Regions from separate parts of the Rhizobium sp. AN73 genome, predicted to be linked through region 3. Evidence: predicted binding sites of a transcription regulator. Region 3 holds the regulator's gene; each other region holds the start of a gene.
What was found. Region 3 encodes PhoB, which activates phosphate uptake and scavenging genes when phosphate is short. Its sites were predicted from a motif close to TGTCATNNANCTGTCAT; they were not measured.

Region 1 (2,267 bases), 250 kb from region 3:
CCATCGGCAACGCACTTCGTGTTGCGGATCTGGTCGGCTTCGTTTTCGGAACCGTCGAGACCGATACGCAGGACCTTGACGTCCTGAGCCATGGCGGAACCGGCCAGAACGCCAAGGGCGACTGCCGAAAGAAGGATTTTCTTCAACATGGACTTTCTCCTGTTTCCCGGCGAGCCGGAGTTTGTTGTGAAGTATCGGCCCTTGACGCGGGCGCAAACGATGCTGAGCGGTTCCTCAGAGCCCGGCCAGAGCGAGCGGTTCGGGACCGGCAGATTGCTGTACCGGACGCGCGGAAAGCTGCGCTCCGGGAATGTTTATGCTGGTCGAGGTCATGGTCTCGTCGATGCCGGCACCGTGCGAATCCGTGCCGTAAATCTCCGTCACGGCTGCGGCCGTCAGTTCGGCGGGCGTTCCGTCGAAAACGACGCGGCCATGCGACATGCCGATGATGCGCTCGCAATAATTGCGCGCCGTATCCAGCGTGTGTAGATTGGTGATGACGGTGATGCCTTCACGCTCGTTGATGTCGCGCAGGGCGTCCATCACGATCTTGGCGTTCAGCGGGTCGAGGGAGGCGATAGGCTCGTCGGCCAGAACCATCTTCGGAGACTGCATCAACGCCCGGGCGATGGCGACGCGCTGCTGCTGGCCGCCGGAAAGCGTGCCCGCCGCCTGCATGGCCACATGCTCGATGCCGAGCCGCTCGAGGGCGGCAATCGCCATCAGGCGCTCGTCATTGGTAAAGATGTTGAAGAGGCTGAGCGCCGTCGAACGGTGGTTCAGGCGGCCGAGCATGACATTGGTGAGCACGTCGAGGCGCGGCACCAGATTGAACTGCTGGAAGATCATGGCGCAGTCGCGCTGCCAGTTGCGCAGGGCGGCACCCTTCAGCGACGAGACTTCCGTGTCGTTGAAATGGATGGAGCCCGAGGAAGGATCGACGAGGCGATTGATCATACGCAGCAGCGTCGATTTTCCCGCGCCAGAACGTCCGATCACGCCAACCATCTGGCCTTGCGGAATTTCCACATTCACGGAATCGACCGCAGTGTGGTTGCCAAAACGGCGCGTGACTTGCTTCAGGTGAAAGCTCATTTCCCCGTCCAATCTTCTTCTGATGGGGTTCGACCTAGCAGTGGTCCGTGAAGTACCGATGTCAGTTTGATGAAGAAAATATTACAGAACTCACAGACGTAGGATCCCTGTGTTCGCCGACAAACCTTCTGGCAATCAAGCCAATGGGTTGAAACTCGCCCGGTGCCTCACAAACACAGTTATGCGGACCCCGGAGCATGGCCCCGGGATCTGCAATTTCTTCGGTGCGGGGTCGATTTTACCCGGCGTATTTCGCCACGAAATCCTCGGCGGCAAGGGTCCGGAAATCATCCAGCGCAACGCGCAACGTTGCATGGTCCCAGTCCCACCATTTGAGATCGTCCATGCGCTGGCCGAGTTCCGCCGGAAAACGTTCCCGGATCAGCCGAGCAGGAACGCCGCCGACGATGGTATAGGGCGCGACGTCTTTCGAGACGACCGCGCCGGCCCCGATCACAGCGCCGTTTCCAACCGTCACGCCGGGCAGGATGGTTGCGCCATGGCCGATCCACACATCGTGGCCGATCACCACACGCTTGGCGCGGCGGGCGGCGAAGAAGTCCGTTTCATCCTCGGCATCGTCCCAGTAGCTGCGGGCGCGATAGGTGAAATGGTGCAAGGTGGCGCGCGACATCGGATGATTGGTCGCATTGATGCGGACAGAGGCTGCGATGTTGACAAATTTGCCGATGCTGGCGCACCAGATCGCACCGTCCTGCATGACGTATGAATAATCGCCCATCTCGACTTCCTCGATGCGGCAGCGCTCCGAAATTTCGGTATAGCGGCCGATTGAGGAATTGGTGACGCGGGCGGTTTCGTGGATGACGGGTTCGAGACCGACCTTGACACTCATGCCGCTGCCTTCCGGGGTGAAAATTTCGAAACGTCCAGAATGCGGTCGGCCACGGCTTCCCGCACTTCCTCGTCATGGAAAATGCCGAGCAGTGCGGTGCCCTTCGCTTTTTTCTCGACGATCATGTCGACGACCACACGCCGGTTGACGGCGTCCAGCGAAGCGGTTGGTTCGTCGAGAAGCAGGATTGCATGGTCGGTGATGAAGCCGCGGGCAATGTTCACGCGCTGCTGTTCGCCACCGGAAAAGGTGGCGGGTGGAAGCGACCACAATTCCCGCGGCAGGTTGAGTTTCGAAAGCAGAACGGCTGCCTGCT
Region 2 (2,267 bases), 800 kb from region 3:
CCGGCGGAGAAATGCGTCTTCACCGTGCCGGTCTTGCCGTCGATGATGACGATATGGTTGTTTTCCTGCAGGGTGAGCGCGATCTCGCCGTTGGCGTTGATCGAGACGAATTCAGGCTCCGGATCTTCCGGGGAGATTTCGGCAAGGCCGGTCACGTCGATCTTCTTCAGCGTCGCGCAGTCGGCAACGCCGTTCTTCAGACCGACCGTCACCAGATAGCCGGCGGGCATCTGCGGCAGGGCGCCCTCGTTCACCTCTTCATCGCGCTCGTTTTCGATCGCAATGGCGGCGAAGGTCTTGTCCGGGGAAACTGCGACGGAATCGGGCTGGCCGCCGAGATCGCAGCTCGCCTCGATCTTCTTGGTGGCGATGTCGACCGTTACCAGCTTGCCGGATGGCTTGGCCCGGTTTTCGGAGGTGTTGACGCCTGCCAGAACCTTGGCGCCGGCAACGGCAACCGAGGTCGGCTCACCTTCGAGCAGCAATGCGCCACCGGCCTTGGGGGCCTTTGCGTCCGTGATGTCAATGAAGCCAATGCCGCCAAGCGGGCTGTCCGAATAGATCAGCGTCTTGCCATCTTCGCTGGCGGTTACGATTTCAGCTGACGTGACGGACTTCGCGTCCTTGTCCGCGGGCAGGTTCTTTACAACCGGGAACGATGCGATGCGATTGAAAACCGGCTCGGCGGCGGCTGGAAAGGCAGCGGACGTAAGCAGAGCAGCAGTCAAAGCCATGTGAGAAAATCGGAACGCCATTATAAATCCCCCTTGGATCCAAAAAAGTACCCCATGGCTTCTGCGTCAAGGACGTGACAGCGGCATGACATTTCCTGTCGGGAGAATCAAAAAGCCCGGCCATAAAGGCCGGGCTTTCCTGTTTGTGCGCACATTCCGCGTATCGGAACGCCGTGTGACCGGATGGGGGCTACACAGGCGCGTTCCCCTACTTTCAAGTACATCTTGCCGGGTTGAAAAACTGGGCTATCCGAAAAATGCTTTTTCGAAAAGCCGCCCGGTTTTCGTGCCGGCATGATGGCGTCAGGGCGTCAAAACATGTTTCCTCGTGAACCTGAAAAGCCGCCCGCCCGCCGCCGGACGTCACGGCTTTCCGGAAACCTTACGAGTTGACGGCGTCCTTCAGGCCCTTGCCTGCGGAAAACTTCGGTACGTTGCGAGCCGGGATATCGACTTCAGCACCCGTGGAAGGGTTACGACCCTTGGAGGCTTCACGACGGCTAACGGAGAAGCTGCCGAAGCCAGCGAGACGGATGTCGCCACCGCTCTTCAGTTCGTTCTGTACGGTTTCGAATACGGCATCAACAGCGGAAGCAGCATCTGCCTTCGTGAGACCAGCCTTTTCGGCAACAGCAGAGACGAGCTCGTTCTTGTTCATGTTTCCACCCCTTTCAATGGTTTGAAACGACTCAAATTAAGCCGGCGCAGAATACGTCTGTATCCGCGCGCAGCAACTCAAAAGCGCTGGAATCGCCTGAAAAACAAGGGGTCTGCGGGGTTTTTCACAAAAAAGGCCGACATTTCTGCCGGCCTTTCCGTTAAACGTGCCAATTTCGCACCAGTTGTGCAAGCTTCGGCGATGCGGAGTGCCTTTCGGCACCTAACACATTGAATCTATGCATTGCTGTTGCGAAAACCGATTCTGGCTTTCGCAACGATGCGGCAATCAATGCGCGATCGTCTGACCGCCCTCGTCAACGCCATCGACCGTGGCGATAACGGGTGTTTCGATGCTGCCGTCCCACTCGATGGGCTCGGGCATGCGAAGCAGCGCGTGCCTGATGACTTCACCCATGCGCGAAACCGGGATGATCTCCATCTCGTTCTTCACATTATCAGGAATATCCGCCAGGTCCTTGGCGTTTTCTTCCGGGATCAGCACCTTCTTGATGCCGCCGCGAAGCGCGGCAAGCAGCTTTTCCTTCAGGCCGCCAATCGGCAGCACGCGACCACGCAGGGTGATTTCACCCGTCATCGCCACATCCTTCGAGACCGGAATACCGGTCATGATCGAGACGATGGCGGTGGCCATGGCAACGCCGGCGGACGGACCGTCCTTCGGGGTCGCACCTTCCGGAACGTGAACATGGATGTCGCTCTTGTCGAAACGCGGCGGCTCGATGCCGAAGTCCACGGCGCGCGAGCGGACATAAGATGCCGCTGCCGAGATGGATTCCTTCATCACTTCCTTGAGGTTGCCGGTAACCGTCATGCGGCCCTTGCCCGGCATCATCACGCCTTCGATGGTGAGCA
Region 3 (2,267 bases):
TTCTGCCGAAAATACACGCGACGAGCGGAGAAGCGGCATGAACTGGACAGACGAACGAGTCGAAAAACTCAAGAAATTATGGTCCGAGGGCCTTAGCGCCAGCCAGATTGCAGCGCAGCTGGGCGGCGTCAGCCGTAATGCCGTGATCGGCAAGGTCCATCGTCTTAACCTGCCGGGACGCGTCAAGGCTGGCGGTCCGGTCACTTCGGCGCGCACCGCGCCAAAGCGCACCGCTGCACCGGCCCCACGCGCAACGACTTTCGCAGGCCGCGTCAACGCAGCACCTGCGCGGATTCTCACCCGCTCGAACACGGCAACGGCGCTGCACGAGGAGATCGATATCGAGACCGCACAGGTTCTCGATTACGTTCCTTCCAAAAACGTGGTCTCGCCGATTTCCCGTCGCCTGACGCTGACGGAACTGACGGAGCGCACCTGCAAGTGGCCGGTTGGCGATCCGCTGAAGGATGACTTCCATTTCTGCGGTTGTGAAGCGCTGGAATCTTCGCCCTATTGTAAGTTCCATGCGAAACTCGCCTACCAGCCGGTGAGCGAGCGCCGCAAGGCTTGAGTGTTGCGGCACGCATTCAGCACTCAAAAACTACGGGCCTTCGGGCCCGTTTTTTTATGACTTAAAAACCCCGACGCCGTTTCCGGTTTCGGGATTAGTCTGCGGACAGATGTGCCGAAACCACCCTCCGTCACGGGCAGGCCTGAGCCGACAATCCGGATTTCAACGCACCGCCGATCCTCCGGGCAAACTGGAGGATGATGTCGAGTTATGGAAAAGGTCATAATTAAAAAAGCCCGACACCGTTTCCGGTCTCGGGCTTTTCGATTTATTGGGTGTGATGTTGGCCTTAGCGAAACCGTCGAGTTCGGCTTGGCTCAGGCTTCCATCGAATATCCGGCGCCGCGCACGGTGCGGATGACATCCTGCATATGCGAGAAATTCAAAGCCTTGCGCAGACGTCCGACATGAACGTCGACAGTACGCTCATCGACGTAAATATCGTGACCCCAGACGCCATCCAGCAATTGCGACCGGGAGAACACCCGGCCCGGCGACGTCATCAGGAATTCCAGCAAGCGGAATTCCGTCGGGCCGAGGCGCACTTCGCGGCTTTTGCGATGGACGCGATGGGTCTCGCGATCCAATTCGATATCGCCGCATTTCAGCACCGAAGAGAGAACCTCGGGACGGGCCCGGCGCAACATGGCCTTGACCCGGGCCATGAGTTCCGGCGTGGAAAACGGCTTGACGACATAATCGTCAGCCCCGGTGGCGAGACCGCGAACACGCTCGCTCTCTTCGCCACGCGCCGTCAGCATGATGATGGGCAGGCGTTCTGTTTCCGGCCGCATTCTCAGGCGCCGGCACAGTTCGATACCGGAAACGCCCGGCAACATCCAATCCAGGATGAGAAGGTCCGGAATACGCTCCTGCAGCCTGATTTCCGCCTCGTCGCCACGGGGTATCGTGTCGACGTCGTATCCCTCAGCCTCGAGATTGTAACGAAGCAGGACGCTCAACGCTTCCTCGTCTTCCACAACTGCAATCTTGGGCACCATATGCTGAACTCCGCAAGCTTCTGCTTGTCTGTTACTCGGTCACCGAACCGAGTGTGTTGGAACTGTCGTCCTTCGGACGCTCGCCCTCCGGCTGGCTGCCGGTGGTCATGTAATAAATCGTTTCAGCGATGTTCGTGGCATGATCGCCGATACGCTCGATGTTCTTGGCGCAGAACAGAAGATGCGTGCAGGTGGTGATGTTGCGCGGATCTTCCATCATGTAGGTCAGAAGCTCACGGAAGAGCGACGTGTACATGGCGTCGATTTCCTCGTCGCGCTCGCGGATGGCATTGGCCTTCTCGGCGGAACGTGTGGAATAGACGTCAAGCACTTCCTTCAACTGCACCAGCGCCAGTTCGGACAGATGTTCGATGCCGCGGGCGAGCTTGCGCGGCACGCCGGTTCCGGCAACCGCGATAACGCGCTTGGCCGTGTTCTTGCCGAGATCGCCGACGCGCTCGAGATCGGCGGCGATACGCAGGGTACCGATGATCTCGCGAAGATCGGCCGCCACCGGCTGACGTCTGGCGATGGTGACGATGGCCTTGTCGCCGATTTCGCGCTCGGAATAGTCGAGGATCGCGTCGTCGGAAATGACCTTCTGCGCAAGTGCTGCATCGGAATTGACGAGTGCCCGCACGGCTTCACCGCACATCTGCTCGGCAAGACCGCCCATTTCGGCGATGCGGCGCGTC

Region 1: the regulator PhoB is predicted to act here: its motif matches at 1,154-1,170, upstream of phnC (phosphonate ABC transporter ATP-binding protein).
Region 2: the regulator PhoB is predicted to act here: its motif matches at 809-825, upstream of RBH10_RS16635 (esterase-like activity of phytase family protein).

Annotation. Positions count from the first base shown of each region.
Region 1 is NZ_JARWME010000002.1:2,405,011-2,407,277, reverse strand. It holds gene phnD (phosphonate ABC transporter substrate-binding protein) at 1-149, opposite strand, end outside; gene phnC (phosphonate ABC transporter ATP-binding protein) at 235-1,095, opposite strand; gene RBH10_RS21805 (DapH/DapD/GlmU-related protein) at 1,334-1,951, opposite strand; gene phnL (phosphonate C-P lyase system protein PhnL) at 1,948-2,267, opposite strand, start outside.
Region 2 is NZ_JARWME010000002.1:1,356,949-1,359,215, forward strand. It holds gene RBH10_RS16635 (esterase-like activity of phytase family protein) at 1-755, opposite strand, end outside; gene hupB (DNA-binding protein HupB) at 1,117-1,392, opposite strand; gene lon (endopeptidase La) at 1,681-2,267, opposite strand, start outside.
Region 3 is NZ_JARWME010000002.1:2,159,496-2,161,762, forward strand. It holds gene RBH10_RS20575 (GcrA family cell cycle regulator) at 38-571, shown strand; gene phoB (phosphate regulon transcriptional regulator PhoB) at 889-1,572, opposite strand; gene phoU (phosphate signaling complex protein PhoU) at 1,604-2,267, opposite strand, start outside.